3 regions of the Candidatus Pantoea communis genome follow, and region 1 is predicted to be linked to each of the others. Evidence: predicted binding sites of a transcription regulator. Region 1 holds the regulator's gene; each other region holds the start of a gene.

Region 1 (10,504 bases):
GGCTATCGCGTGTTGATGGTATCCAGCCGTGCCAAAGATGGCCTGGCGGAGCTGGAACAGGCCTTAACCGATCGCGTGAGCATTTTTGCCGGTCAATCTGGTGTGGGTAAATCTAGTTTGCTAAACAATTTGCTGGGACTGGAATTGGCGGGCGATGAGATTCTGACCAACGATGTGTCTGATAACTCCGGTCTGGGCCAACACACCACCACCGCCTCACGCCTGTATCACTTCCCGCACGGCGGCGACGTGATCGATTCTCCAGGCGTACGTGAATTCGGTTTATGGCATCTGGAGCCGGAACAAATCACCCGTGGATTTGTCGAATTCCGTGAGTTTATCGGCGGTTGCCGTTTCCGCGACTGCAAGCATGATACCGATCCCGGCTGTGCCATTCGCGAAGCAGTTGAAGAAGGGACGATTAACATCTCGCGCTTCGATAACTACCACCGGATTCTGGAGAGTATGGCGCAGGTAAAAACGCGTAAAAACTTTTCCGCCAGCGAAGATTAACGGGTACAACGGCACATTCGCCAACTGACCGGGGCGCTGCTACAATCCGCCCCCTTTTGTGTAAACCAAGCGTAATTAAGCCAGGAGGCAATGGTGTTTGATCGTTTTAAACTCGGCCTGAATCATATTCTGCCTAAAAAAGGGCTGACCGAACTTGCCGGCTGGGGCGCCAGTCGTCGCGGTGGCTGGCTGACCAAAGCGGTCATCGACATGTTTGTCTGGTACTACAAAGTGGATATGGCCGAAGCCAGCAAACCCCATACTGGTAGCTATCGCACCTTCAATGACTTCTTCGTGCGTCCGCTAAAAGAGGGTGCGCGCCCGATTGATCCCGATGCGACCCTGCTGGCGCTGCCAGCTGATGGCGCGGTGAGCCAGTTAGGCCGCATTGAAGGCGATCAGATCTTCCAGGCGAAAGGCCATTATTATTCGTTGCAGGCCTTGCTGGCCGGTAACGACGATCTGGCAGAAAAGTTCGTCGATGGTGAGTTCATCACCACCTATCTCGCACCGCGCGATTATCACCGTGTGCACATGCCCTGTAACGGTATTCTGCGCGAAATGATTTATGTGCCGGGCGATCTTTACTCCGTCAACCCGCTGACAGCACGTAACATCCCGAATCTGTTTGCACGCAATGAGCGTGTGATCTGCGTCTTCGATACCGATCATGGCCCGATGGTGCAGATCCTGGTAGGGGCAACCATTGTCGGCAGCATCGAAACCGTGTGGGCGGGCACCATTACGCCACCACGTGAAGGGGTGATTAAACGCTGGCGTTATCCTTCAGCGGATCACGACGGCGCCGTTGTGTTGTTGAAAGGTCAGGAAATGGGGCGTTTCAAACTCGGTTCGACGGTAATTAACCTGTTCGCACCGGGCCGCGTGAAGCTGGCGGAAAGTCTCGAAGCCGAGAGTAAAACCCGTCTTGGCCAACCGCTGGCGATTGCCCTGCCGCAGCCCGGCGACAGCGCCCCGCTCGCTGAATAACCGGAACCTCTCCCGTGCGCGTTCTTCTCTCCCTACTGCTGAGCCTGGTGCTCAGCAGTTCTGTATTGGCAGCCACCGTTCCCCCCGCGAGTCAGTTGAAGCAGGAACTGGATGCGGCCAAATCCGCCAAAGCCTCTCCTGCTCAAGCTGAGCAAGTTCAGGCCATTGAAGCAGCCATCAATTTCCTCACTGAGCGCGATGAATCGCTGGAGCGCGCTAAACAGTATCAGCAGGTGATTGATGATTTTCCGCGGCTGGCACGTGAACTGCGTCAGCAGATCGCCACACTGACCGACAGCAGTAAAACGGTGCGCAATAACATGAGCAGCGCCGAGCTGGATCAGGAAATCCTGCAAATCAGCAGCCAGTTACTGGAAGAAGGGCGTCAGGCGCAACAGGAGCAGGATCGCGCACGTGAGATTAGCGATTCACTTTCCCAGTTACCGCAGCAGCAAACCGATGCTCGCCGGGCGATGACCGAAAGCGATCGCCGCGCTCAGGGTTTCTCAGCGGCCGCCACGCCGCTGGCTCAGGCGCAGATTTATGCCCGCCTGGCCGAAAATGCTGCCAATAAAGCCCGTGTCGATGAGTTAGAACTGGCACAGCTCTCCGCCAATAATCGCCAGGAGCTGGCGCGTATGCGGGCGGAAGTGCATCAGCGTAAAGTGACGCAGCTGGATAACTATCTGCAATCGTTGCGCAATCAGCTGAATAATCAGCGTCAGCGAGAAGCGGAACTGGCGCTCGAACGCACCGAACAGCTGGCGGAAAACAGTGGCGATTTACCGGCTTCGATCAGCGATCAATTCCGCGTCAACCGTGAGCTATCAGCCGACCTGAATGCGCAAGCCCAACGTATGGATTTGGTCGCTTCGCAGCAACGTTTGGCCACCAACCAAACGCTACAGGTACGCCAGGCGCTCAGCACGCTGCGCGAACAATCACAATGGCTGGGCGCCTCGAATCTGCTGGGTGAAGCCTTACGTGCGCAAGTCGCCCGATTGCCGGATATGCCGAAGTCGCAGCAGATAGACAGTGAGATGGGCCAACTGCGTGTGCAACGGCTGCATTATGAAGATTTGCTGGAGCGGCAAAAGGATCTGCGCAAAGAGAAGCAGGATGACGGCACGCCGTTCACCAGTGAGCAAACCCGTATTCTTGATGCCCAGTTGAAAACCCAGCGCGAGCTGCTCAACTCACTGATCTCCGGCTGCGATACACTGATTCTGGAAATCACCAAGCTGAAGGTGTCGAACACGCAGTTGCAGGACGCCCTGGGAGAAGTGAAGGAAGCCACCCACCGTTATCTGTTCTGGACGGCGGATGTCAGCGCCATCGACCTGAAGTATCCGATTGACGTGGCGCGTGACTTAACCCGCCTGCTGTCGCTGGATACCTTAGGGCAACTCGGTAAAGCGCTGGCGATGATGTTTACCAGCAAAGAAACCGTGATGCCAATCATCTGCGCAGTGCTGTTAGTGGGCTTTAGCATCAGCTCGCGCCGTCATTACAATGCTTTTATGGCGCGTTCCGCCAGCAAAGTGGGCAAAGTGACCCAGGACCGCTTTAGCCTGACGTTGCGCACTGTGTTCTGGTCAATTCTGGTCGCCGTGCCGCTGCCGGTATTGTGGGCAGCGCTGGGCTTTGGTTTGCAGCACGCCTGGCCTTATCCGTTTGCCGTTGCGATTGGAGATGGCATCACTGCCACGCTGCCGCTGCTGTGGGCCTTTATGATCAGCGCTGCTTTTGCGCGTCATGATGGGCTATTTGTGGTGCACTTCCGCTGGCCGCAGGCGCGAGTCGCGCGTGCCATGCGTTACTACTCGCTGACGGTTGGCCTGATTGTGCCGCTGATCATGCTGCTGATTGCCTTTGCCAATCTCGACGATCCACAGTTCTCCGGCACGCTCGGTCGCCTGTGCTTCATTTTGATTTGCGGTGCGTTAAGTATTGTCACCGTCAGCCTCAAACGTGCAGGCATTCCGCTGTATCTGGATAAAGAGGGCAACGGCGACAACTTCGTTAACCGTATTCTGTGGAACCTGATGATTGCCATCCCGCTGGTAGCGGCGTTGGCTTCCTGCATCGGCTATCTGGCGACCGCGCAGGCGCTGCTGGCGCGCCTGGAAACCTCGGTAGGCATTTGGTTCTTCCTGTTGGTGATTTACCACATTATCCGCCGCTGGATGCTGATCCAACGCCGTCGCATCGCCTTTGATCGCGCCCGCCAACGCCGTGCCGATATGCTGGCGAACCGCGCGCGCAGTGAAGAAGAGAAAGAGCAACAGACTCCCGCCAACGCCGATACGATTGAGATCGATGAACCGAGCCTGGATCTGGATGAGATCAGTGCGCAGTCGTTGCGTCTGGTGCGCTCTATTCTTACGTTGATTGCGCTGGTATCGGTGATTGTACTGTGGTCAGAAATTCACTCGGCCTTTAGTTTCCTCGACAACATCCCACTGTGGGATGCCAGCACCACAGTGCAGGGCGTGGAGAGCGTGCAGCCGATTACGCTGGGCGCGGTGCTGATTGCCATTCTGGTGTTCATTATCACCACTCAGCTGGTGCGTAATATGCCTGCCCTGCTGGAACTGGCGTTGCTGCAACACATTAGCCTGTCACCTGGCACCGGTTATGCCATCACTACCCTGACCAAATACGTGCTGATGCTGATTGGCGGATTAGTCGGCTTCTCGATCATTGGCGTTGAGTGGGCAAAACTGCAGTGGCTGGTGGCGGCGTTAGGTCTGGGGTTGGGCTTTGGTATGCAGGAGATCTTTGCCAACTTTATTTCTGGTCTGATTATCTTGTTCGAAAAGCCAATTCGTATCGGCGATACCGTCACCATTCGCGATCTGACCGGCAGCATTACCCGCATCAATACCCGCGCCACCACGATTACCGACTGGGACCGTAAAGAGATCATCGTGCCTAACAAGGCCTTTATCACTGAGCAGTTCGTTAACTGGTCGTTGTCGGATTCTGTCACGCGTGTGGTGCTGACCATCCCGGCTCCGGCACACGTCAACAGTGATGAAGTCACCAACATTCTCAAGCAGGCGGCCGAGCGCTGTACCTACGTGCTGGATATGCCCGCACCGGATGTGTTCCTGGTAGATTTACAGCAAGGCATTCAGCTGTTTGAATTGCGTGTGCACGCAGCTGAGATGGGCCACCGCATGCCGCTGCGTCATGAGTTGCATCAGTTGATTCTGCGCGGCTTTGAAGAGCACGGTATTGAGATGCCGTTCCCACCATTCCAGGTGCGTATGGAAACGCTGGGACGTAAAACACCGGCCAGCAATGGCTCACCGTCCAGCCAGACCTTTAAATCTGGCGGCTTATAAATGACAACGCCCGGCAATCTCCGGGCGCTGTTTTTTCTGCTGAGCGTTACTTCACAAACTCTACGCCCTGCGCGATGTCTTTCTTCAGCGTCTCCAGCATGCCGCTGAGCGCCTGCTGTTCAAACGCACTCAAAGGACCCAACGGGCGACGTTCCACAATACCGTTCTTGCCGATCAGCAGCGGTTGTGAGAAGAAGCGCGCATACTCACCGTCCCCTTCAACATAAGCACATTCGACCACGTTTGCTTCGCCCTGCAGCGCACGCACCAGTGAGAGACCAAAGCGCGCAGCAGCCTGCCCCATGGACAAGGTCGCCGATCCACCACCGGCTTTCGCTTCCACCACTTCGGTGCCGGCGTTTTGAATACGCTTAGTGAGGTCAGCCACTTCCTGTTCGCTGAAGCTGATGCCTTTAACCTGCGACAGCAGCGGCAAAATTGTCACGCCTGAGTGCCCCCCCACCACCGGGACCTCGATCTCGGTGGGCTGCTTGCCTTTCAACGCTGCAACAAAGGTGTTGGCGCGGATAATGTCGAGGGTTGAGACACCAAACAGACGGTTCTTGTCATACACGCCGGCTTTCTTCAGCACTTCAGCCGCAATGGCCACCGTGGTGTTAACCGGATTAGTGATCACGCCAATCAGCGCTTTCGGCGCGGTGCTGGCAACCTGCTCGATCAGGTTACGTACAATGCCCGCGTTAACGTTAAACAGGTCGGCGCGATCCATGCCGGGTTTACGTGCCACACCCGCAGAAATCAGCACAATATCGGCTCCCTGCAGCGCAGGTGTCGCGTCTTCGCCACTAAACCCTTCCACCTTCACAGAGGTAGGAATATGGCTGAGATCAACCGCCACCCCGGGCGTGACCGGGGCGATATCATAAAGTGAGAGAGCGGAACCTGCGGGTAATTGAGTTTTGAGCAGCAGTGCGAGCGCCTGGCCAATACCACCGGCTGCACCGAGAACGGCAACTTTCATCCTGAACTCCTTATGAAGGTGGGGCAGAGATATGCCGAAAATCCATCAGGTTACGAGTTTAATCAACTTCTCAGGCGATAGCGACAAACCTGTCGCGCAATAACATGACGCCGCAATCGGCTCCCGAGACATCTCCACTTCAGAAGTCGCCTGAATGATACAATCGCAGCCAGAAGACAATGGACGGCAATGATCATCGATATAGTTGTTACCACTTCAATACTATAACAACATTGCAACCTTCGCTTTGCGCGTCAGCCCGCGATTTTGGCGCAACACAAAACTCTGCTATGATGCCTGTCCGCAGTTGATTAGCGCGATTCGCTCACTACGCTTATTGCATAAAAATTCATCTAAATGCATAATAATTTATCTGCTGCTGGCCTGTTGCCTGCTGCACCCCTCTTTTATTGGTAGCTTATGCGAAACCCATCAAAACAAGACGACTTGATCAAAGCGTTCAAAGCGTTATTAAAAGAAGAAAAATTCAGCTCTCAGGGCGAAATCGTACAGGCGCTGCAGGAAGACGGCTTCGAGAACATCAACCAGTCAAAAGTTTCTCGTATGCTGACAAAGTTTGGTGCCGTGCGCACCCGTAATGCCAAAATGGAAATGGTTTATTGTTTGCCAGCCGAACTTGGCGTGCCGACCACCACCAGCCCATTGAAGAATCTGGTGCTGGATATCGATTACAACGATGCCTTAGTGGTGATTCACACCAGCCCGGGTGCTGCGCAGCTGATTGCACGCCTGCTGGATTCACTTGGTAAAGCGGAAGGCATTCTCGGTACTATCGCGGGGGATGACACCATCTTTATTACCCCTGCGCGCAGTTTCTCCGTAAAACAGCTGCACGATGCCGTGCTGGTTTTATTCGAACAGGAACTATAAAACCCTGGTCTTAACCGGCAGATCATCTGCCGGTAACATCCTTCCTGACGATCCGTTACCCGCCACGCTTGTTACAAAATCCTTTTTTAATAATAAGTTATCGATATAGCTGCCGGTTCTGCATCCGACGAAATATTGGTACGACCTTTTCCCCTTCTTGACCATTCGCGCTATTTTACACTGCTTTACATATTGTGCTCAGTGGTTATAGCTTCTTATGGCGTATCAGCCAGCGTGATCGACCATGATCTTTCGCACGAAAAGATAATTTGATGCAGATCATTGTTTTTACGAATAAATCACAGCCAACGGTTAAGAATCAACCGGTTTTAATAACTTCCAGTTCTAAAAAGGTGCCATAAGGATAAAGAATAACAACCAAACATTATTAGCCAGATATTAATTTCATGGGTGATTAGATCTATACTTGTTTTCGTGATGCAAATCACACGAAAGAAAAAGATAAAAACAGAAGACGAGGAAAAATACCATGAACGTTAAAACTACTATCGCAACCCTGAGTGTTCTATCTGCCCTGTCATTTGGTGCTTTTGCAGCAGATTCTATCAATGCCCAACAGGCAGCGAATCTGCAACCTGCCGGCACCATCAGTGTGAGCGGCGTGGGCGGTTCTCCGATGGATATCCATGAGCAGCTGAATGCGAAAGCCGATCAGGAAGGTGCTAAAGCCTACCGTGTGATCGAAGCGAATACCGGCGACAGCTATCACGCCACCGCTGAGCTTTATAAATAAGTTGACTGAACAAGACGCAGTGTGAACGGCGACCCGTTTGAGACGCATTTGCCTCTCAGGTTGCCAAACCCCATTTCAGGAGAGTGAATCATGAAAACCAAATTAGCTATCGCCATCGTAAGTCTGGCTTCCGTGTTGTCTTTCGGTGCCAGTGCCGCCAGCCTGGTTTCTAACGAACAAGCTGCACAGCTGCAACCGCTGAATCAAACTGTCAGCGTGAGCGGTGTTGACGGCGACCAGACCAACGTCCGTCAGGAGCTGTCTCAGAAAGCTGATGCGCAAGGTGCCAGCCACTATCGCATCATTGAAAACAATCGCGGCGACACCTTCCACGTGACCGCTGAATTGTACAAATAAGACTAAATCGAACGTCGGGCGCCTGAATGGCGCCAGACAATTGATCGACGACCCGCCTCACCCACCTTTTGCCGCAGGTTGTTGATTACAACGAGGAGAAAAATCATGAAAATCAAAGCAACCATCGCAGCCGCCAGCCTTCTTTCCTTGTTTACCTTTGGTGCATCAGCAGCCCAACTGGTAACGGATGAGCAGGCGCAAAATCTGCAACCTACCGGCAGCACTATCACCATCAGCGGTACCGGCGGTTCGCCAATGGATTACCGTGCTGAGCTTTCTCAGAAAGCCGATGCACAAGGTGCCAGTGCTTATAAAGTGATTGAAGCGAAAACCGGCGATAGCTATCACGTGACCGCCGAGCTGTATAAATAATTCCTCGTCAATTCTGACGAACCCTTTGGCCCCGCTCGCCGGGGCCCTTTTTCGGCTTGTCACTTCACATTAAAGCGGAGCTGGCCTTCCAGCTCCTCTTCTGCTTCATCAAACAGCAGGATTAATGCGCCATACCGGCGTTTCTGCCCTGTCCCCAGATTCACAAACTCAATTTCCAGCGGCAATGGCAACTGCTCCCCAAGTATCGCATCCCAGAGATCGTCAAGATCGCTGATGGCCAGATCCGCCAGCGCAAAACGATCGCTGAACTGGCGATAGAAATGGGCTTGATCGACGATTTCGTCAAAATCAAAACGCTCGGTTCTCATCGTGATTCCCTCTTGCAGGCAGGGCCGCCCGTCAGGCAAGCCCACCAATATGCAGCGCTTTCACTTCCAGGTACTCTTCCATTCCCAACACCGATCCTTCACGTCCCAAACCGGACTCTTTTACACCGCCAAACGGTGCCAGTTCAGTGGATACGGCACACTCATTAATGCCAATCATCCCGGCCTCCAGCGCCGCCGAGACGCGGAACACCCGTTGCAGATTTTGCGTGTAGAAATAGGCGGCTAATCCGTATTCCGTGTTATTGGCGCGCTGAATGACATCGGCTTCATCATCAAAGCGGAAGCAGGCGGCGACCGGACCAAAGGTCTCTTCCTGGGCCAGCTTCATCCCCTCATGCGCCTCGGCAATCACCGTCGGCTGCCAGAAGTTGCCCCCCAGCGGATGACGCTCGCCGCCAATCAGCAACTTACCGCCTTTGCTCAGCGCATCCTTTACGTGCTCTTCCACTTTATCCAGCGCCGAGCGCTCGATCAGCGGGCCGACAATCACGCCTTCCTCTACGCCATTACCCACTTTCAGCTTGCCCACGGCATCGGCCAGTTGATTGACGAAACGATCGTAGACCGCGTTGTGTACATAAAAGCGGTTAACGCTGACACAGACCTGGCCCGCATTGCGGAATTTGTTAGCAATGGCGCCCTGTACCGCCGCATCAATATCCGCATCCTCAAACACGATATAAGGCGCATTGCCACCCAGCTCCATCGAGACTTTCTTCATGGTGTCCGCGGCATTGCGCATCAGCGTTTTGCCCACGGCGGTTGAACCGGTGAACGAGATTTTACGCACCGCCGGACTCGACATAATGGCGTCGCTGATGGCATGGGTATCGCCCGCCACCGCATTTAACACGCCATCGGGCACACCCGCTTCCTGCGCCAGCGCGACTAACGCAAACGCGCACAGCGGCGTATTGTTCGCCGGTTTGATGATGCCGGTACAGCCTGCTGCCAGCGCCGGGCCAAGCTTGCGTGTCAGCATCGCCATCGGGAAATTCCACGGCGTGATAGCCGCCACCACACCAATCGGTTCACGTGTTGCCAAAATGCGTGATCCGGGTTTCGCCGGCGGGATGATTTCGCCGTTGGCACGTTTAGCTTGCTCGGCAAACCATTGAATAAAGCTGGCGGCGTACTCGACTTCGCCTTCGGCTTCTTTCAGGGGTTTGCCCTGCTCGGCGGTCATCAGTTGCCCGAGCCAGCTTTTGTTCTCAATGATCAGTTGATACCAGCGATTAAGAATCTCCGCGCGCTGTTTCGCAGTTTTATCACGCCATGCCGGGAAAGCCTGCTGAGCGGCAGCGATGGCCCGCTCGGTTTCCGCCTTACCCGCGCGTGCGACTTTTGCCAGCACTTCGCCGGTTGCCGGATTAGTGACGTCAAAGGTGGCACTGGCGTTGTGCCACTGGCCCGCAGCGAAATAGCCGGTTTTGAACAGCGCGTGTTGTTGTAGAGAGGTGGACATTATTCTTCTCCTGCTAGTTTGCATTCTGTCAGGAAAGTATAGATGCCAATATCATCGGGTTTTGTGTCAGCGTGGGATCAAAAAGGCCGCTGCAACGTGCAGCGGCCGATTTCAGATTTGGATGAGGGTGTTTTGGTATTTATCCAGCATCAACGAGAGCCGTTTCACCGGTTCGGTAACGCTCTCCGGTGCCGAATAGTGATGGAGCTTTTCCTGATAAATCTCCAGTTCCTTCAACAAACGCTCAAAGTAGTAGCGCCGCTTGTCATCGCTGGTGGCTGAAATCACGCGATCGGCGGTGTATCGCAACTGACGGTGATAAGCCGAAAGCTCCGCGTTAACCGGGACTTCAGCATTACGCAGTCGCTGATGACCGATAATCAGCGTCAGTGCGATGCGGTATTTGTCGATATCGCCGGGGAACAGATTGAGCAGCAGGAACAGCTGCTGATAGAGCGCGGGCAGATGATTCTCGCGACG
Region 2 (10,504 bases), on a different contig from region 1:
GTCATGAGCAACGGCAGCGAAGCGGAACTGCGCGGCACGCGTAATACGCTGGTCACCGTGCTGGAAGCGGTCTTACGCCTGGCGCACCCAATCATTCCTTACATCACCGAAACCATCTGGCAGCGTGTGAAAGGTCTGAAGAATATCGATCACGACACCATCATGCTGCAGCCGTTCCCGCAGTTTGACGCGGCAAAAGAAGATGCGGAAGCCAAAGCGGATATCGAGTGGATCAAGCAGGCGATCGTGGCAGTGCGTAACATCCGTGCTGAAATGAACATCGCACCGGGTAAACCGCTGGATGTGCTGCTGCGTGACTGCTCGCCAACCGCGCAGCGTCGTGTCGATGAGAACCGTAGCTTCCTGTCACGTCTTGCGCGTCTGGAAAGCCTGACCATTCTGCCTGCGGGCGAGAAAGGTCCGGTCTCGGTCACCAAGATCGTCGAAGGCGCTGAGTTGCTGATCCCAATGGCGGATCTGGTCAACAAAGAAGCCGAGCTGGAGCGCCTGGCGAAAGAGTTGACCAAGCTGGATGTCGAGATTGAGAAGATCCAGGTCAAACTGGCGAACGAAGGCTTTGTTGCACGTGCACCGGAAGCGGTGGTGGCGAAAGAGCGCGAGCGCATCGTTGAGCTGGAACAATCAAAAGCAAAACTGATTGAACAGCAGGGCGTGATTGCGGCATTGTAAGCGCATCAGTCCAATTGCTAAATCATAGCCGGGCACTGCCCGGCTTTTTTACACCGGAAGAAAATGATGACCACCGCTACGCCACTGAATTTACAGGTGCGCCCGATTGTTGCGGCCGATAATCCGCTGATTGCGCAAGTGATCCGTGATGTCTCCGCAGAGTTTGGCCTGACCGCCGACAAAGGTTACACCGTGTCCGATCCGAATCTGGATCGCCTGTTCGAGTTGTACAGCGAAGCGAACAGCGCTTACTGGATCGTCGAGCATGAGGGACGTGTTGTGGGCGGCGGCGGCGTGGCACCTTTGGCGTGTAGCGCACCGGACATCTGCGAATTGCAGAAGATGTACTTCCTGCCCCAAGTGCGCGGTTTAGGGCTGGCGCGTGCGCTGGCGTTGCGGGCGATGGAGTATGCGCGTCAGCAGGGTTTCCGTCGCTGCTATCTGGAAACCACCGGCACGCTCACCCGCGCGATTAAGCTGTATGATTCATTGGGTTTTGAGCTGATCGACAGCGCGATGGGCTGTACCGGGCACGGCGATTGTGAAGTGCGGATGCTGAAAGTGTTGTGATGTAAAAGCGGTGCGCAGATTTGCGCACCCAACTTAGTAAGCAGGCACACCGCTATGGAAACGCAGCTCACCATCCGGCTCGCTGATTAAGCGCGCTTCCGCTGCACCAAACGCCTGCACGCGCGGGGCAATGTCCTTCGCTGAAATCTGCTCCGCCAGCTTCAAATAATCCTGATAGTGACGCGCTTCAGAACGCAGCAGCGAAATATAGAACTTCTGCAGCTGTTCATCCAGATACGGCGCCAGGCTGGCAAAACGCTCGCAGGATCGCGCTTCGATATAGGCCCCGCAAATCAGCTTATCCACCAGCGCTTCAGGTTCAAAGGTACGGATTTCACGAATCAGTCCTTTGGCATAGCGGCTGGCTGTGATTTTGCGATACGGCAAACCACGCGACTGCATGATTTCCCACACCTGATAAAAATGATGCAGCTCTTCTTTGATCAGCAGAATCATCATCTCGACCAAATCATCCGCCCACGGCAGTTCGTTACGCACAATGATGCTCTTGGTCAGATTTTTATGCGCGTTAATGAAGTTGCTGTCTGGTTCTTCGCGGTAGATGAAATCTTCGTATGGCTTGAGCCACGCCAGAATGGCATCGCCACTGGGTTTATCGGCCACATACTTACGAATGATAAACACCGCGGTTTGTGCCGCTTTTAACTCGCACACCATGTGATCGGTCAACAACAGCGTCAGGTTTTCCGGCTTGCGCGCTTCGTCAATCCACGCTTGTGGCGTGCGGCAGTGCAGAAATTCATAAATGGGTTCTAACAGGGGAGCGTAATTCATCGGCGTTCTTTATCTGGCGGGGAAGTGGTTCTGGGCGGCGAGCGCCGCCCGTTTAAGACCTAGTGACGCACACCGTCGTCTTCTTCGTCATCGATGAAATCACCATCGTCGTCTTCATCTTCCGCGTCCGGGTCTTCGAAGTAAGTGCCCCAGCCGTCGTAATCGACGTTGAACTTACCGGCCAGATTCACCAGTTGCTCAACTTGTGCATCAATCAGCTCTGGCTTCAATGCGCCTTCGCTCAGGATATCCACACACATCACCGTGCCGCCCTCTTCCAGCTCCAGCTCTTCTGGCTCACTCACTTCAAAGCCCAGTTTGAAAGCCTCAACCGCGACTTTCTCCAGTGAGTCGAAGTTGTTGCAAGAGAGGTGATGCTCGATAGTGTAAAGCGCATCCGGATCGCTGCCGTCTTCCAGCAACTCTTCAATGATCAGGCGGGTTTCTTCGCGCTGTTCTTCCAGCAATGCTTCATATGCCATGTGCGTGTCCTCAAAATGTTCGACGTGAATGCAATTATTTTCCCACACTGCCTCGCGCGCCACTACACAAAACGGAAAGTTTCTTAACGTCGGGGTTGAAAATGCATATTCATACGGTTAGATTGAATTTTAATTCATTATTAGTCCCCATCTGGAGCGCTGTATGAGTCAGCTGTATTCGAGACACTTCCTGAGATTGCTGGATTTCACACCCGCCGAAATCGCTAACCTGTTAAGTCTGGCAGGTGAATTAAAACACGCTAAGAAAAATGCTACCGAAACGCAGTACCTGAAAGGCAAGAATATCGCGCTCATCTTCGAAAAAGACTCGACCCGTACCCGATGCTCTTTCGAAGTTGCCGCATACGATCAGGGCGCTAACGTCACTTACCTCGGCCCAAGCGGCAGCCAGATCGGCCATAAAGAGTCGATGAAAGACACCGCGCGCGTATTAGGCCGCATGTATGATGGCATTCAGTATCGTGGCTTCGGCCAGGAACTGGTGGAAACGCTGGCGGAATTTGCCGGTGTGCCGGTGTGGAACGGATTGACCACGGAATTCCACCCGACGCAGTTGCTGGCAGATTTGCTCACCATGCAAGAACATCTGCCAGGTAAACCATTGAGCGATATGACGTTGGTGTATGTGGGTGACGCACGTAACAATATGGGCAACAGCATGCTGGAAGCGGCAGCTCTGGTAGGGCTGGACCTGCGCCTGGTGGCACCGAAGGGTTGCTGGCCGGAAGAGCAGTTGGTTGAACAGTGTCGCGTTGCAGCACAGAAAACCGGTGGCAAAATCACCCTGACCGAAGAGATTGCCGAGGGCGTACAAGGTGCGGATTTCATCTACACTGATGTGTGGGTGTCGATGGGTGAAGCGAAATCGGTATGGGAAGAGCGTATCGCCCTGCTGCGTCCGTATCAGGTAAATAGCGCGATGCTGGCGCTGACCGGCAATCCACAGGTGAAATTCCTGCACTGCCTGCCCGCCTTCCATGATGATCAAACCACGCTGGGCCGTCAGATGGCTGAACAGTATGGTCTGAAAGACGGCATGGAAGTGAGTAACGAGGTGTTTGAATCGGCGCACAGCATCGTTTTCGATCAGGCCGAAAACCGCATGCATACCATCAAAGCGGTGATGGTCGCCACGCTGGGTAACCCATAAAGCAAACGTTTACCTTGCGGCGATTTCTGCTTGATGCAAATCAGTGAATGCGTATAATGCGCCACAATTTGCCGGAGGAAACATGCAACAGCGCAGCGCACAATTTGCCGCTCTATCCCGCCTGACCACAGGCGATGCCGCTGTTTCTTTCCGTCAACCATTGATCGTAAAAAAAGCCCCTTAAGCAGGGGCTTTTTTTTGTCCGCAATCCGGCAGCGCAGAGGAGAACGCTATGGCCAACCCGCTATATCGCAAGCACATTATTTCCATTAACGATCTCAACCGCGAAGAACTGGAGCTGGTGTTACACACCGCTGCCCAGCTCAAGGCTCATCCCCAGCCGGAACTGCTGAAGCACAACGTGATCGCCAGCTGCTTCTTTGAAGCCTCGACGCGCACCCGCCTTTCGTTTGAAACCGCTATGCATCGTTTGGGTGCTTCAGTGGTGGGCTTCGCCGACGGCAGCAATACCTCGCTGGGTAAGAAAGGCGAAACGCTGGCCGACACCATTTCGGTGATCAGCACTTATGTCGATGCGATTGTGATGCGTCATCCGCAGGAAGGCGCCGCGCGCCTGGCGACTGAATTCTCCAGCGGCATTCCAATTCTCAATGCCGGTGACGGTGCCAACCAGCACCCGACGCAAACCCTGCTGGATCTGTTCACCATCCGTGAAACCCAGAGCCGCCTCGACAACCTGAATGTGGCGATGGTCGGTGACCTGAAATATGGCCGTACCGTGCACTCGCTGACCCAGGCGCTGGCGAAATTCACCGGCAACCGTTTCTACTTTATCGCGCCGGATGCGCTGGCGATGCCGGCCTACATCACCGATATGCTGGATGAGCAGAACATTGTCTGGACGCGCCACGACACCATCGAAGAAGTGATGCCGGAACTCGACATCCTGTATATGACCCGTGTGCAGAAAGAGCGTCTCGACCCGTCTGAGTACGCCAACGTCAAAGCACAGTTCATCCTGCGCGCGGCCGATTTAGCCGGCGCTCGCGACAACATGAAAGTGCTGCATCCGTTGCCGCGTATTGACGAGATCACCACTGACGTCGATAGCACGCCGCACGCCTGGTATTTCCAGCAGGCGGGCAACGGCATCTTCGCCCGCCAGGCTCTGCTGGCACTGGTACTGAATAGCGAACTGGCCCTGTAAGGAGAAACCGATGACTCACGATAATAAATTGCAGGTTGAAGCCATCAAGCGTGGCACGGTAATCGACCATATTCCTGCGCAGGTCGGTTTTAAATTACTGTCGCTGTTTCGCCTGACCGAGACCGACCAGCGCATCACCATTGGACTGAATCTGCCTTCAGGTGAGATGGGGCGCAAGGATTTGATTAAGATCGAGAATACCTTCCTGACCGATGATCAGATTAACCAGCTGGCGGTGTATGCGCCTCACGCCACGGTTAACCGTATTGATGAATACGAAGTAGTAGCGAAAATCGCCCCGACCTTACCGGACCGTGTCGAACGTGTGCTGACCTGCCCGAACAGCAACTGCATTAGCCGCAGTGAGCCAGTATTCAGCAGCTTCGCGGTGAAACAGCGTGACGATGATGTGCACCTGAAGTGCAAATATTGCGAGAAAGAGTTCGCGCGCCACGTGGTGCTCGGTCACTGGTAATCGTGCTTATCGTCCCTATAATGGGGCGAACCAATACGCGGCTGACAAAGGTCGGCTGCGCACTTTTAAGGAGAAACAATGTCTCGCGAAATCAGCACAGAAAAAGCACCCGCAGCAATTGGCCCTTATGTGCAGGGCGTGGATCTCGGCAGCATGATCATCACTTCAGGCCAGATCCCTGTTGATCCGGCGACCGGTGCCGTGGCAGATGATGTGTCTGCGCAGGCGCGTCAGTCACTGGAGAACGTGAAGGCGATCGTGGAAGCTGCTGGCCTGAAAGTGGGCGACATTGTGAAAACCACCGTGTTCGTGAAAGATCTCAATGACTTCGCCACCGTTAACGCCACTTACGAAGCCTTCTTCACCGAGCACGATGCCAGCTTCCCAGCACGTTCTTGTGTGGAAGTGGCGCGTCTGCCAAAAGACGTGAAGATCGAGATTGAGGCGATTGCCGTACGTCGTTAAGTAAAGGCAATGCGCAATAAATTGCGCCGCTACAAATTTGTACTCAACTGTGGCGGCGCGATGAGTGTGTTAGAACATCACCTTAGCGACATCAATGCATGGCGTGCTCTTCACCCCCGTAGCGACGTAATTCCATGGTGTGCCATCCCCTCGTAGCGGCGTGATTGATCGCGCATCCGTTTATTTAGACGACCTCAGCAGCTTCTCTAGCGGCCTGACCAGCGCCAGCACGGTTTCATCCTGCACCTCGGCAGCGGCATCCAGTTTGGCATGCATCTCGGCCACTTCGCTGGCACCGTACGCCTGATTACGCTGCATCGCATTGACCAAATCGATGCCCATGCGGCTCAGTTGCGCCACCTGTTGAACCTGCTGCTGCAGCGGCTTGAGCTGATAGCTGCTCAGAATCAGCGGCATCACCGCGTCACTGTTGTTCTGCCAGCGCTGTAACTGCTGACGAATAACGTTGGCCGCCATGCGATCCTCACGATTGGCGATCAGTGCATCGACTTGTTTATCCAGTAACCGCACCGGTTCGCTTTCGGCAGGCAGTACATCCGCCAGACGATTGAGCGGCTCGAAATAGTCATAGTGCCCTGCCTGGAATTTCAGGTGCTGACGCGTGTAATACTGCGCCGGTTCCAGCACCTCCGCCAGCACGCGCAGCGGCGTGATATCGCTGGTGTTGGCCAGTCGCATCATCTGCACCTCCGCCTGCTGATGCTGCTGTAATCCCACCGACACCGTGCCCCAGCGATCCACCGCGTTTAAGCGTTGGTACATGTTGTCGCTGTCGGTGACATCCTTCGCCGACCACAGGCGCTCAGCCACCACAAAGGCACGCGGCCATAAACGCGTATCAATTACCCGGCTGTTGACGTTTTCCGCCCACAGCGCTGCTTCACCGCCAATCAGGTTGTTTTGCATTTGCTCAGGCGCTGGCACTGAAGGCTGAATACCGGTCGGCACCTGTGCCAGCTTGCTGCCCTCAGCGGGATAGCGCACATTGCCCACCAGCATGTAACCGGTCAGTTTGTCCTGCGTCAGAGTGACCATTGGCTGAAACGGCCCCATCCAGGTATCGACGCTAAAGGTCAACTGCGTGGGCGACAGCCAGCGAATATCACTCACCATACGCCGCGCTTTGCCGCTGAAATCAATAAAGCCACGCCAGCCGTTTTTAGCTTCCACCAGAGTGAAACTGCCTTTGACCGGGCTGCCCTTCAAACGCGGCATGGTGAACTGCCAGCTCTGCGCTTGCTCGTCGGCTTGAATCTGATCCTGACCCTGGAGTCCCTGCGGCCAGGGATCGTTGCGGTAGTGGTAGGCTGCGGTTTGCGGTTGATCGAGATAGAAACCGGTTGAGAGAATGCCACGGAAATCGTGCTTCGCCACCTCACCTAACGCATCCTGCCCCTGCCAGGACTGGATCAAAATGCTTTTCGGCAGATCCGGATGGTAAACCTCATCCCAGCCAATCATGCGACGTTGATGCGCTTCCAGGATCTTCTCCACCCGCTGATTGAACCACGCCTGTAATGCGTGCGTGTCTTTCAGACCATGGTCACGCATAAACTGCTGAATTTTCGGCGAGTCATTCCATTGGGTCGGATCCACTTCATCGCCGCCGATATGGATATAAGGATCGGGGAAGATCGCCGTAACCTCGCCCATTAGCGTATCGATGAAGGTGAAGACCGCTTCGTTGCTGGGATCGAGCAGCGGTTTAAACACGCCCCAGCCGCGTTCCATCTGGTACGGGCCCGGCGCGCTGAGCAGTTCTGGCATCGCCACCGCGATCGCCGAGGCGTGCCCCGGCACATCAATTTCCGGCACCACGCGCACGCCGCGCTGGGTGGCATAACGCACCACATCACGCATCTGTTGCTGCGTGTAGTAAAGGCCGTCGCTGGCCTTCTCCTGCAACTGCGGATAGTGGCTGGAGGCAAATCTCCAGCCCTGATCATCGGTCAGATGCCAGTGGAATACGTTCATTCGCGCTGCGGCGATACCGTCGATCTGCCGCTTCACCGTTTCAATCGGCAGGAAGTGGCGTGCCGAATCGATCAGCACCCCGCGCCACGGGAAGCGTGGTTTATCGTCAATGATGACGTAGGGGATCTGCGTTCCCGTCTCATTATTCTCAATCAACTGCAGCAGTGTCTCCATGCCGCGCATCGCACCGAAACGCGTGTTGGCTTTTAGCGTCACGCCGCCGCTGTTGACCTCAAGATGATAGCTCTCATCGCTGTCCGGTTGTGGCAAGGGATCCACTGCCTGGGCAATTTGTACCTGAATGGTGGCCTGATCGCTCGGCGCACTGGCGGGCAGCAGCGGCCAACCGGTTTGACGTGAAATGCGCGCACGCCAGCGCGCTTCAGCCCCCTCCAGATGATCGCCCGTAATATGCAGCGTGAATTGCGGTGTCAGCGTCAATGCGCCGCCGCTGGCAGGCTGCACCACTTTTTGCGGCCAGGGCATTAAAGGCAGATCAGAGGCGGGGGCGGCAACAGCGGAAAAAGTCAGGGATAAACAACAGGCGAGCAGCGTTCGTTGCAGAGGCATGTAAGGCATCCTTGTAATTAAATGACGGGCCAAAAATAGGCAAAAAAAAAATCATTAAACCTGCTTCGCATCGCAAATCAAGTTGTAAAAGTTCGAAGTTTGGTCTGCTTAAAACTTTTGAAGTTTAGTCCGCTTTACCATTGTGCGGCTTTCAATCTTCGTTATGTCTTCTTTGAGGCAGGTCAAAAACAGCGCGATTATTTTCCGCCAAAACACCATATATAGCGATTACACTCTGGTTAAACACCCATATGTAGTTCACGGAGAAAAAATGGCGACGGTGGTGATTAAGCGAGACGGCTGCAGAGTGCCGTTTGAAGCGCAGCGTATCGCGCTGGCGGTTCAGGCGGCGGCGCGAGCTGCACGGATAGAGGATGCGAGCTGGTGTACTCAGGTGGCTGAACAAGTGAGCCAGCGGCTGTCCGATCGCATTGAGGTAGATATCCGTGACATCCAGTGTGCAGTGGAAGAGACGCTGATGGCCGGGCGCTGGCCGCAGCTGGCGCGCGCGTATATCGAATATCGCCATGACCGTGATTTAGCCCGTGAACAGCGTGGCAAACTGCACCACGCGATTCGTGGCCTGGTTGAACAGACCAATGCCGCGTTGCTCAACGAAAACGCCAACAAAGACAGCAAAGTGATCCCCACCCAGCGCGACTTACTGGCAGGCATCGTTGCCAAACATTATGCCCAACAGCAGCTGCTGCCGCGTGATGTGGTTCTGTCGCATGAGCGCGGTGAGATCCACTATCACGATCTCGACTATTCGCCATTTTTCCCGATGTTTAACTGCATGTTGATCGATCTTCAGGGCATGTTGAACAACGGCTTCAAGATGGGCAACGCCGAAATCGAGCCGCCAAAATCCATTGCCACCGCGACGGCGGTGACAGCACAAATTATTGCGCAGGTCGCCAGCCATATTTACGGTGGTACCACCATCAACCGCATTGATGAAGTGCTGGCGCCGTTTGTGACGCTTAGTCTGGAGAAACATCGCGCCGTGGCACAGCAGTGGCAGATCCCGGATGCGGAAGCCTATGCGCGCGTGCGCACCGAGAAAGAGTGTTATGACGCATTCCAGTCTCTCGAATATGAGGTCAACACGCTGCACACTGCCAACGGGCAGACGCCGTTTGTCACCTTTGGCTTTGGTCTCGGCACCGATTGGGCCGCGCGCCTGATTCAGCAGTCGATTCTGCGTAATCGCATCGCAGGGTTGGGGAAAAACCATAAAACCGCGGTGTTCCCGAAACTGGTATTTGCCATCCGCGAAGGTGTGAATCGTCGTCCCGGTGATTTTAACTACGACATCAAACAGCTGGCGCTGGAGTGTGCCAGCAAGCGCATGTATCCCGACATTCTCAATTACGATAAGGTGGTAGAAGTCACCGGTTCGTTCAAAACCCCGATGGGCTGCCGCAGCTTCCTCGGCGTGTATGAGGAAAACGGTAAGCAGATTCACGAAGGGCGAAACAATATTGGGGTGATAAGCCTGAACCTGCCGCGCATTGCATTGGAAGCCAAAGGCAATGAAGCTCATTTCTGGCTGCTGCTGGATGAACGGCTTGAACTGGCTAAACGGGCATTGATGACGCGCATCGCCCGGCTGGAGAAAACCAAAGCACGCGTAGCGCCGATTCTCTACATGGAGGGCGCGTGTGGCGTACGTTTGAACGCTGATGACGAAGTCGGCGCGATTTTCCGCAACGGCCGTGCTTCGATCTCGCTCGGCTACATCGGCCTGCATGAAACGCTAAACGCGCTGAGCGGCAATGAAGTCCATCCGTATGATGCGCAGCACCTGCGGGAAAAAGGTGTGGCGATTGTACAGCGTCTGCGCGAAGCCGTGGATGCGTGGAAAGACGAGACAGGCTACGGTTTTAGCCTGTACAGCACGCCGAGCGAAAACCTGTGTGATCGCTTCTGCCGGCTCGATGCCGCCGAATTTGGTGTGGTGCCGGGCGTCACCGACAAAGGTTATTACACCAACAGCTTCCACCTCGACGTCGAAAAGAAAGTAAATCCCTTCGACAAGATCGATTTTGAAGCGCCCTATCCCGCCATCGCCAATGGCGGCTTCATCTGTTACGGCGAATACCCCAATATTCAACACAACC
Region 3 (10,504 bases), on a different contig from region 1:
ACCTGATCGTTGCCTTTACCGGTCGCACCGTGGCACAGCGCGTCTGCACCGACTTTCAGCGCCAGCTCAACCTGCGCTTTGGCGATGATTGGACGTGCCATTGAGGTGCCCAGCAGGTAAGTGCCTTCGTACAAAGCACCGGTTTGCAGCACGGGATACACGTATTCGCTGATGAATTCTTCACGCAGGTCAGCAACGTGGCACTCAGAAGCACCAGACTGCAGCGCCTTCTTCTCTACGCCTTCCAAATCGGCTGGGTCCTGACCAATGTTGGCCACGAATGCCACCACTTCACAGTCACCGTAGTTCTCTTTCAACCATGGAATGATGGCTGAAGTATCAAGACCGCCGGAGTAGGCCAGAACGATTTTTTTGATGTTTTGCGAGCTCATATCTTAAATCCTTGATTATGCGAGAATCCGGGTGCCAATCGACACGCCGTTGAAAAGGGTTGGCAACTGTTCAGCATGGCGCCAGCTGGCGATATCAACCGGACGACCTAGAGTACGTGCGGCATCGAGTGCCGCGTTCACTTTAACGATCATGCCATCAGTAATAATGCCCTGATCGATCAGCTGCTGTGCTTTATCGGCCGTCATCTCTTCGATACGTTGACCTTTGCCATCGAGAATACCGCTGACATCTGAAAGCAGGACTAAATCAGCACCAATGGTCGCTGCCAGCGCGGTCGCTGCCTGGTCAGCGTTGACGTTCATCAGATCGCCGCCGTCAGTAATACCGATGGAGCTGATCACCGGCATATAGCCCGCGCTCAGTAAGGTATTCACCAGCGCTGGATTACCTGGCGTCGCGTTGCCCACATGGCCAAGTTCCTCGTCGAACTGCGCCACGTTTACCAGGCCCGCATCACCGAGGCATAAGCCAACGGCACCAATGCCATATTTCTTCGCCCAGGCCAGCAAGGTCTTGTTCGCTGTACCCGCCAGGGCACCAGTAATAATGTCAATCTGATCGGCTGGCGTCACGCGCAAACCGTTCTTCTTTTTCACTGGCAGAGCGAGCTTCTTCATCAGCTCGTCAACCAGGCAGCCGCCGCCGTGCACAATGATCAGCGGACGCTGATGTTCATTGCGGTAGGCCAGCAGCGCATCAAACAAGCGGGCCAGCGCTTCTTCGCTATCCAGCAGTACGCCACCCAGCTTAATAATCAATGGATTCATTGCAGTTTCCGTCCGTTAAATCAGAGACAATGTTTCAGGGTAGCCGAAACGAATGTTTAAGCATTGAACCGCCTGCGAAGAGGCACCTTTCAGCAGGTTATCTTCGGCCGCCACCACAATCAGGTGCTCGCCCTGCATGGCAAAGCCAATATCGCAGAACGGCAAGCCGACCACGGCTTTCAGTGCCGGGACACCTTTGTCATACACACGCACCAGCGGTTTGTCGTGGTAAGCCTTGTGGAAGGCATCCGCCACGTCTTGCTGCGTCACGCCCGCTTTCAGGCGACAGGTGGTGGTCGAAAGAATACCGCGCGGGAAGCTACCCAGATGCGGGGTGAAAATCACAGGCGTACCGAGATGCGCCACGATTTCAGGATGATGACGATGATTGAACAAGCCATACGGCTGCAGGCTCACTTCACAGAAGCTGGTGCCGACGTTGGCTTTACGCCCTGCGCCGCTCACACCACTGGTGGCATTGATCACCGGCCATTGTGCATCGTTAAGCAAACCGGCTTCGACCAGCGGCTTCAATGACAATTGTGCAGCCGTTGGGTAGCAACCCGGCACAGCAACCAACTGTGCATCTTTGATTTTGTCATGCTGCCATTCGGCCAGGCCGTAAACGGCTTTATCCAGCCAATCCTGATGTTGATGGCTGAAACCATAATATTGAGTATAGAAAGCATCGTCGTTGACACGGAACGCACCGGAAAGGTCAAACACCACACAGCCTGCTTTGAGGAATTCGGGTGCCAGATCGTGGCTGACTTCATGCGCGGTCGCGAGGAACACCACATCGACTTTGTCTGCCCACTCGGAAGCCTCACTCAGCGGCTGCAGCGGCAAATCGACAATGCCTTTCAGCTGCGGATGCAGATCGGAGAGTAATTTTCCGGCGTCCGGGCTTTGCGCTGAAACCGCCAAAGCGGTTATGTTCATATGCGGATGGCGATTCAGGTAAGTGGCAAGCTCTACGCCAGCATAACCACTGGCACCAACGATCAGCGTATTCAACATCAGGCTGTAACCCTTTTTACAGTCACTCATTCCGGGTCGCGGCTTTGCCCCGTTGCCCACGATGCCGTTTGCAGATGATTTTACGCTTCACTTGCAAACGACGTTATTGTATTTTTATTCACTATTAATGCATGAATATTGATACATCCTAACCCAAGGACCGTCAACAGTGAAGACAAAATTACCACCTTTTATCGAACTCTACCGCCAGCTGATTGCCACACCATCGATCAGCGCCACTGACAGCGCGCTGGATCAGAGCAATGAAACTTTAATCAATTTGCTGGCGGGCTGGTTCCGCGATTTAGGCTTCAGTGTTGAAGTCCAGCCAGTCCCGGGTACGCGTCATAAATTCAATATGCTGGCACGCAGCGGTTTGGGTGCTGGCGGCCTGCTGCTGGCAGGCCATACCGATACCGTTCCGTATGATGATGGCCGCTGGACGCGCGATCCTTTCACCCTGACCGAGCACGACAACAAGCTATACGGTTTAGGTACGGCGGATATGAAAGGCTTCTTTGCTTTTATTCTGGATGCGCTGCGTGACGTTGACGTGACCAAACTGAGCAAGCCACTGTACATCCTCGCCACCGCCGATGAAGAGACCACCATGGCCGGTGCGAAGTACTTTTCCGAATCCACCCAGTTGCGTCCGGATTGCGCCATCATTGGTGAGCCGACCTCACTAAAGCCAGTGCGCGCGCACAAAGGTCATCTGTCGAACGTGATTCGTATTCAGGGTCAGTCAGGCCACTCCAGCGATCCTTCACGCGGTGTGAACGCCATTGAGCTGATGCATGAATCCATTACCCAGCTGATGCAACTGCGCAATACCCTGAAAAATCGCTATAACCACGATGGATTTGCGATTCCTTACCCGACCATGAACTTTGGTCACATTCACGGTGGCGATGCCGCGAACCGTATCTGCGCCTGCTGCGAATTGCACATGGATATTCGTCCGCTGCCGGGCTTAACTCTGAGCGATTTGGATGGCTTGCTGAATGAAGCATTGGCGCCAGTGAGCGAACGCTGGCCGGGGCGCTTAACGGTAGGTGAACTGCACCCGCCGATTCCTGGCTACGAATGTCCGGCCGATCATGAGCTGGTGAAAGTGGTAGAGAAACTGCTGGGTGTGCCGACTGAAGTGGTGAACTATTGCACCGAAGCGCCTTTTATCCAGCAATTGTGTCCAACGCTGGTTTTAGGTCCAGGATCGATCAATCAGGCGCACCAGCCAGATGAATTTATCGATACCGCATTTATTAAGCCAACTCATGCGCTTATCACGCAGGTTGTTCAGCATTTTTGTCACTGATTAACAATAGATGGGGCAATTCACTGTTAAAACAGTAAATTGCCCGGTCATTGTTCGGGATTTGATAATAAGAATAACTTATCTCGCTTCCCCCCAAGTTAATTCTATGAATTTCCGGTAGTTAGCAGCGAATTATCGTCAATTTAAGTCAATTGACGAACAGGAAGAACCGTGGCTAGATAAAAGACGATGTTATGCCCGTTGGGTGTAAGGGTACTTTCAAGACGATAAGGGTGTCAGGGTCAAATGAACGAACAATATTCCGCAATGCGAAGTAATGTCAGTATGCTCGGCAAACTGCTCGGGGATACGATAAAGGATGCACTGGGAGAGAACATCCTCGATCGGGTGGAAACCATCCGCAAACTCTCTAAGTCCTCCCGCGCAGGCAATGACACCGATCGTAAGGAACTGCTGAACACGCTGCAAAACCTGTCTAATGACGAGTTACTACCTGTTGCACGCGCGTTTAGCCAGTTCCTCAACCTGACCAACGTGGCAGAGCAGTATCAGACCATCTCCCGCAGCGGCGATGGCGCGAATAATCCGGAAATCCTGAAGAAGACCTTTGAGCGTCTGAAGCAGCAAAACGACATCAGCGAAAGTTCGATTCGCCAGGCGATCGAAGAACTGTCGCTGGAGCTGGTGCTGACCGCTCACCCAACGGAGATCACCCGACGTACGCTGATCCACATGCTGGGCGAAGTGAATAGCTGCCTGCAGCAACTCGACCACAGCGATCTCTCCGATTACGAGCGCACGCAAGTCATGCGTCGCCTGCGTCAGTTGGTCGCACAAGCCTGGCATACCGATGAAATCCGTAAGTATCGTCCAACACCGATTGATGAAGCCAAATGGGGCTTTGCCGTGGTCGAAAATAGCCTGTGGCAAGGCGTACCGGCATTCCTGCGCGAGCTGAACGAGCAGGTTGAAGAGACCTTTGGTATTAAGTTGCCCGTCGATTTCGTGCCGATTAAATTCACCTCGTGGATGGGCGGCGATCGCGACGGTAACCCGAACGTCACCGCACCTATCACACGCCATGCGATGCAGTTGAGCCGCTGGAAAGCCGCCGATCTGTTCCTGCGCGACGTGGGCGTGCTGATTTCTGAACTGTCGATGTCCGAATGCAGCGATGAAGTACGCGAGTTGTGCGGCGATCCAGAAGCGCTGGAACCGTACCGCATGATTCTGAAGCGCATCCGTGGCCAGCTGATGACCACGCAAGCTTATTTAGGCCGTCGTTTGAAAGGCGAGCGCCTGCCGCGCCCTGCCGATCTACTGGTCTCGAACGATCAACTGTGGCAACCGCTGTTCGCCATCTATCAATCTCTGCAACAGTGCGGCATGGGCATCATCGCCAATGGCCAGTTGCTGGATACGCTGCGCCGCGTGAAGTGCTTTGGCGTGCCGCTGGTGCGTATTGATATCCGCCAGGAGAGCACCCGTCACACCGAAGCGATTGCCGAAGTGACGCGCTATCTGGGGCTGGGTGACTACGAAAGCTGGTCAGAAGCCGACAAACAGGCGTTCCTGATCCGTGAACTGAACTCCAAACGTCCGCTGCTGCCGCATCAATGGGAGCCGGGCGACAACACCCGCGAAGTGCTGGATACCTGTAAAGTGGTGGCTGAAGCGCCGCAAGGTTCCATCGCCTCTTACGTGATTTCGATGGCGAAAACGCCGTCGGACGTGCTGGCGGTGCACTTGCTGTTAAAAGAAGCCGGTATTCCTTACGCGATGCCGGTAGCGCCACTGTTCGAAACCCTCGACGATTTGAACAACGCCAATGACGTCATGACGCAGTTGCTGAATATCGATTGGTATCGCGGTTTCATCAACGGCAAACAGATGGTGATGATTGGTTATTCCGATTCGGCGAAAGATGCCGGCGTGATGGCCGCCAGCTGGGCGCAGTACGAAGCACAGGATGCGTTGATCAAGACCTGTGAGAAAGCCGGCATCACGCTGACGCTGTTCCACGGACGCGGCGGTTCCATCGGCCGTGGCGGCGCACCGGCACACGCAGCACTGCTGTCGCAACCGCCGGGCAGCCTGAAAGGCGGCCTGCGTGTGACCGAACAAGGCGAGATGATTCGCTTCAAATATGGTTTGCCAGAAGTCACCATCGCCAGCCTGTCGCTGTATACCGGTGCGATTCTGGAAGCCAACCTGATGCCACCGCCCGAGCCTAAGCGCGAGTGGAAAGAGATCATGAACGGTTTGTCAGCCCATTCCTGCGCCATGTATCGCGGCTATGTGCGTGAAAACCCGGACTTCGTACCGTATTTCCGTTCGGCCACGCCAGAGCAAGAGCTGGGTAAACTGCCACTCGGTTCACGTCCGGCGAAGCGTCGTCCTACCGGCGGCGTGGAATCACTGCGTGCGATTCCGTGGATCTTCGCCTGGACGCAGAACCGTTTGATGCTGCCAGCCTGGCTCGGTGCCGGTGCGGCGCTGCAGAAGGCGATGGACGAAGGTCATCAGGATCAGCTGGAAGCGATGTGTAGCCAATGGCCGTTCTTCGCCACCCGTCTGGGCATGCTGGAGATGGTGTTCTCGAAAGCTGACCTGTGGCTGGCGGAGTATTACGATCAGCGTCTGGTTGATAAATCACTGTGGCCGCTGGGTCTGCAGTTGCGCGATCAGCTGGCTGCGGATATCAAAGCCGTGTTGACCATCGCCAACGATGCGCATTTGATGGCTGACCAGCCATGGATCGCCGAGTCTATCGCGCTGCGTAACGTTTACACCGATCCGCTCAACGTGTTGCAGGCTGAACTGCTGCATCGTGCACGTGCGCAGGAAGAGCGTGGTGATGAGCCGGATGCGCGTGTTGAACAAGCGCTGATGGTGACGATTGCGGGTGTGGCAGCGGGTATGCGTAATACCGGCTAATTGCGGTATGCGCTAATCATGAAGGGGCCAATGTGCCCCTTTTTTAATGGGCGGTGCGCGTCGCGGGAAGAAGCGGCAATTACGTAAAGCCGCTGTCTCGTCCCTGATCGCTCGGCGTGCGCCATCCATGGCGCCCAACGCTTTACTCCATTTGCCGCCTCTTCCCGCTGGGTAACATGGTGCCAATGAAAAGAGGGCACATTGGCCCCCTCATAATTCTATTTAATAAAATCAGTTCGTTAAGGTCGGACGCACACCCAGCGTGTGACAGATGGCGTAACTCAATTCTGCGCGGTTCAGCGTGTAGAAGTGGAAATCCTTCACCCCTTCGCGTGACAGGATTTTCACCATGTCCATGGCGATATTGGCGCCGACCATTTTGCGGGTTTCTGGATCGTCATCCAGTCCGGCAAACATCGCGTTCATCCAGCCCGGCACGCGCACGTTGGTCATGGTGGCAAAGCGCTGCAGCTGCTTAAAGTTCGATACCGGCAAAATGCCCGGCACAATTTCGACATCAATGCCTGCGGCGACACAGCGATCGCGAAAACGCAGGTAACTCTCAACATCAAAGAAGAATTGCGTGATGGCGCGATTGGCACCGTTATCGACTTTACGCTTCAGGTTAATCAAATCTGCCTGTGCACTTTTCGCTTCGGGATGCACTTCTGGATAAGCCGCCACGGAGATATCAAAATCGCCCACTTCTTTTAGTAATGCGACCAAATCAGCACCGTACATCTCAGGCTTGCCGCTGCCCGGAGGCAAATCGCCGCGCAGGGCCACGATGTGACGGATACCGTTATCCCAGTAATCGCGCGCGATGGTGCGTAACTCATCACGCGTGGCATCAATGCAGGTCAGATGAGGAGCCGCTTCCAGGCCGGTGCGCTCTTTAATGCCTTTAATGATGCTGTGCGTACGGTCGCGTTCGCCAGAGTTCGCACCGTAGGTGACAGAGAGGAATTTCGGTTTCAGGATGCTCAGTCGATCAATCGAACTCCACAAGGTTTCTTCCATTTCACTGGTGCGAGGCGGGAAAAATTCAAAAGAGACATTAATTTGCCCGTTCAGCTCAGCCAGGCTTTGGTTCAACGCTTCGCGCTGATTGGCGTGAAAGAAACTCATCCAGATTACCTCGTCGTCACATATCGATTAACTTGCGGCCTGCGAACATCCATACGTTTAGACGTCCAGATGCACAAAATGAACCATTAGCGCGTTAGCGTCAACTTAAAATTAATGTACAGGCGTGACAAATATTCAATCAAGTTGAAAGAGTTTCATGTTCGCGGAGAGGGTGAAAAGCGCAGACGGCGGGCACCGTCTGCGTTGCAAGGCAGACTACAGCAGTTGTGCGAGGCGATTGATATCCGATTGTAACGCACCAGCTGTCACATCACGGCCGGCGCCCGGCCCGCGGATCACCAGCGGATTATCACGATACCAGCGGCTTTCGATGGCAAACACGTTATCGCACGGCAGCAGTGAAGCCAGCGGGTGTTCCGGACGCACCGCTTCCACCCCCACACGGGCCTTTCCGTTGGCATCGAAACGTGCCACATAGCGCAGCACCAGGCCCATCTCCTGCGCCGCTTCAAAGCGTTGCAGCATTTGGTCATTCAACTCGTCGGCATTCTCGAAGAAGTGGTCAATCGATTCTTCTTCGCAATCCGACGGCACCAGCGATTCAACACGCACCTGATCCGGCTCGATGTCATAACCGGCTTCACGCGCCAGGATGACCAGCTTGCGCATCACATCCTGCCCCGACAGATCTACGCGCGGATCGGGTTCGGTGAGACCTTGCTGCCAGGCCTGATCCACCAGCTCACTGAACGGCACGGTGCCATCAAATTGCAGGAACAGCCAGGACAGCGTGCCGGAGAAAATACCACTGATGGCCAGAATGCTGTCGCCGCTTTCGCGCAGATCGCGCACCGTATGGTTCACCGGTAATCCTGCGCCTACCGTGGCGTTATATAGCCAGTGACGACCGGTTTTGGCGAACGCATCACGAATCTGCCGCCAACTCTGGCTGCTGGATGCGCCTGCGACTTTGTTCGCGCTAATGACATGGAAACCGTGGCTGGCAAAATCAAGATATTGCTGTGCCAGCGGTGCGCTGGCGGTGACGTCCAGCACCACTAAATCATCGAACGGATGGGCGCGCATCCACAGGAACAGCGACTCTTCATCGCGTTCTTCGGCTTCGTCATCAAAAAAGGCGAGCGCACGGCTGGCTTCCAGACCTTCGTAGCTCAGCAAACTACGACTGCTATCCGCCACGCCTGCCAGCACATACTCAAAGCCGGTACGCGCCGATAAGCCTTCCTGCTCGCGGGCAAACAACTCCAGCCAGCGTGAGCCGATATTGCCTTTACCAAACAGCATCAGACCGATGCGCTTTTCCGCGCGGAACAATGATTGGTGCAGCCCCTGAATCAGGTGCTGCGTCGGTCCTACGCGCAGTACGGCAACAATACTGATGTGATCTTCTGACTGCCAGACAAACTCAACCGGCTGGTCTTTGATCTGTTGCCAGAAACGATGGCTATGGAGCGGGTTACGCGTCACGCCTGCGCCGACCAACGCCACCAACGCTAAGCCATCGCGCAGTTGCAGATGACCCGGCAGCGCAGCGTCCTGCAACAAATTGAATGCGCTGTTCACCACTTCGGAGGTGTAGCAGAGTTGCAGCAAACGGCGATCGGGATGGACACCCATCGCCAGCGGACGCAGTTGCGCACGCTTCAGCAGCAGATCGATCTCTTTCTGCTGCGTTTTGAAATCGTGGTTTTCTGGGATGTGAATCTCTACCAGGCACACATCGTCGTGGCTGGTGACAATACGCGCGCCGGTACCGGAAGCCAGTACGCGCTCAATGCGCGTTGAGCCCTGCTCAGGTTGATAGCTGCAACGCAACTGCAGATCGATATCGCTATTCGACACGGGCTGCAGCGTACGTGTATGCAATACCGGTGCGGCCAGACGCGCCAGCTCGCTGGCCTCATCTAAGCGCAGTAAAGGCAGCAAGCAGGCGTCGGACACTTTACGCGGATCGGCGCTATAGACACCGGCCACATCGCTCCAGATGGTGACACGGTTTACGCCTGCCAGCGCACCGATCTGCGTGGCTGAGTAGTCCGAACCATTGCGACCCAGTAACACCGTTTCGCCGGCGTCGCTGCGGCTGATAAAGCCGGTTACCACCAAACGCTTATGAGGATGCTGAGCCAGCAGCGCCTGTAGCAATGGCCAGGACTTGCCTTCATCGACCTGTGGCTGCGCAGCACGTTCGGCACGCAGAAAGTCACGCGCGTCCAGCCATGCAGACTCGATATCACGCTGGCTCAGCACTGCCGCCATCAAGCGTGCCGACCAGATTTCACCGTGCCCCACCACTTCGGCATACACCGCATCGGTGATAGCGCCGTCAAGCAGTGCCGCCAGACGTTCTAAATCGCGAATAAAGGCAGCGGTCAGCGTTTCAGCAAATTCAACAGGCAACAGCGCAGCGATCAGTTCGCCGTGAAAACGGCGTAAAGCTTGTTGCACCTGATGGGCAGATAAGCGATCGCTCTGGCTCAGTTTAAGCCAGCTAATCAGCTGGTTGGTGGTGCTGCCTGCGGCAGAGACCACCATTAAATCGCCTGGCTGGCTGTAATCCGCCATGATGCTGGCGACACGTTGATAACAACGTGCATCCGCCAGGCTACTGCCACCAAATTTATGCAACTGCTTGTTCGGCGTTCCCGCGCCTGCTGAACTTGTCATGCTTACTCCTCGGCTGCGATCCGGAATGCATTATCCAGATCGGCGATTAAATCTTCGTGATCTTCAATTCCGACAGAAATACGCAGTAGCGTTTCTGAAATACCCGCTGCCGCGCGCGCTTCCGCAGACATGCCGGCATGCGTCATAGTCGCAGTATGCGAAATCAGGCTCTCCACGCCACCCAGGGATTCCGCCAGCGTGAATAACTGCAGCGCTTTCAGGAAGCGGCGCAGACGCGCTTCATCAGCGTCAAGTTCAAAGCTGAGCATCGCACCAAAGCCACGTTGTTGACGCACCGCGTACTCATGTC

The links. Region 1 encodes ArgR, which controls arginine synthesis, uptake and breakdown. Its sites were predicted from a motif close to ANTGAATAAAAATACANT; they were not measured.
Region 2: the regulator ArgR is predicted to act here: its motif matches at 2,659-2,676, upstream of argF (ornithine carbamoyltransferase).
Region 3: the regulator ArgR is predicted to act here: its motif matches at 2,307-2,324, upstream of argC (N-acetyl-gamma-glutamyl-phosphate reductase).

What each region holds. Positions count from the first base shown of each region.
Region 1 covers NZ_VWXC01000031.1:19,451-29,954, reverse strand. Annotated here, with positions in the region: gene rsgA (small ribosomal subunit biogenesis GTPase RsgA) at 1-513, shown strand, start outside; gene asd (archaetidylserine decarboxylase) at 607-1,503, shown strand; gene mscM (miniconductance mechanosensitive channel MscM) at 1,518-4,853, shown strand; gene mdh (malate dehydrogenase) at 4,900-5,835, opposite strand; gene argR (transcriptional regulator ArgR) at 6,256-6,726, shown strand; gene yhcN (peroxide/acid stress response protein YhcN) at 7,217-7,480, shown strand; gene F3J37_RS25965 (YdgH/BhsA/McbA-like domain containing protein) at 7,571-7,837, shown strand; gene yhcN (peroxide/acid stress response protein YhcN) at 7,943-8,209, shown strand; gene F3J37_RS25955 (barstar family protein) at 8,269-8,538, opposite strand; gene F3J37_RS25950 (NAD-dependent succinate-semialdehyde dehydrogenase) at 8,570-10,024, opposite strand; gene aaeB (p-hydroxybenzoic acid efflux pump subunit AaeB) at 10,136-10,504, opposite strand, start outside.
Region 2 covers NZ_VWXC01000021.1:88,087-98,590, forward strand. Annotated here, with positions in the region: gene F3J37_RS22570 (valine--tRNA ligase) at 1-690, shown strand, start outside; gene F3J37_RS22575 (GNAT family N-acetyltransferase) at 754-1,260, shown strand; gene miaE (tRNA isopentenyl-2-thiomethyl-A-37 hydroxylase MiaE) at 1,294-2,055, opposite strand; gene rraB (ribonuclease E inhibitor RraB) at 2,115-2,537, opposite strand; gene argF (ornithine carbamoyltransferase) at 2,701-3,708, shown strand; gene pyrB (aspartate carbamoyltransferase) at 3,941-4,876, shown strand; gene pyrI (aspartate carbamoyltransferase regulatory subunit) at 4,887-5,351, shown strand; gene ridA (2-iminobutanoate/2-iminopropanoate deaminase) at 5,430-5,816, shown strand; gene F3J37_RS22610 (beta-N-acetylhexosaminidase) at 5,997-8,381, opposite strand; gene nrdD (anaerobic ribonucleoside-triphosphate reductase) at 8,653-10,504, shown strand, end outside.
Region 3 covers NZ_VWXC01000018.1:10,585-21,088, forward strand. Annotated here, with positions in the region: gene F3J37_RS20525 (argininosuccinate synthase) at 1-392, opposite strand, end outside; gene argB (acetylglutamate kinase) at 408-1,181, opposite strand; gene argC (N-acetyl-gamma-glutamyl-phosphate reductase) at 1,197-2,201, opposite strand; gene argE (acetylornithine deacetylase) at 2,371-3,519, shown strand; gene ppc (phosphoenolpyruvate carboxylase) at 3,766-6,417, shown strand; gene metF (methylenetetrahydrofolate reductase) at 6,649-7,545, opposite strand; gene F3J37_RS20555 (bifunctional aspartate kinase/homoserine dehydrogenase II) at 7,762-10,194, opposite strand; gene metB (cystathionine gamma-synthase) at 10,197-10,504, opposite strand, start outside.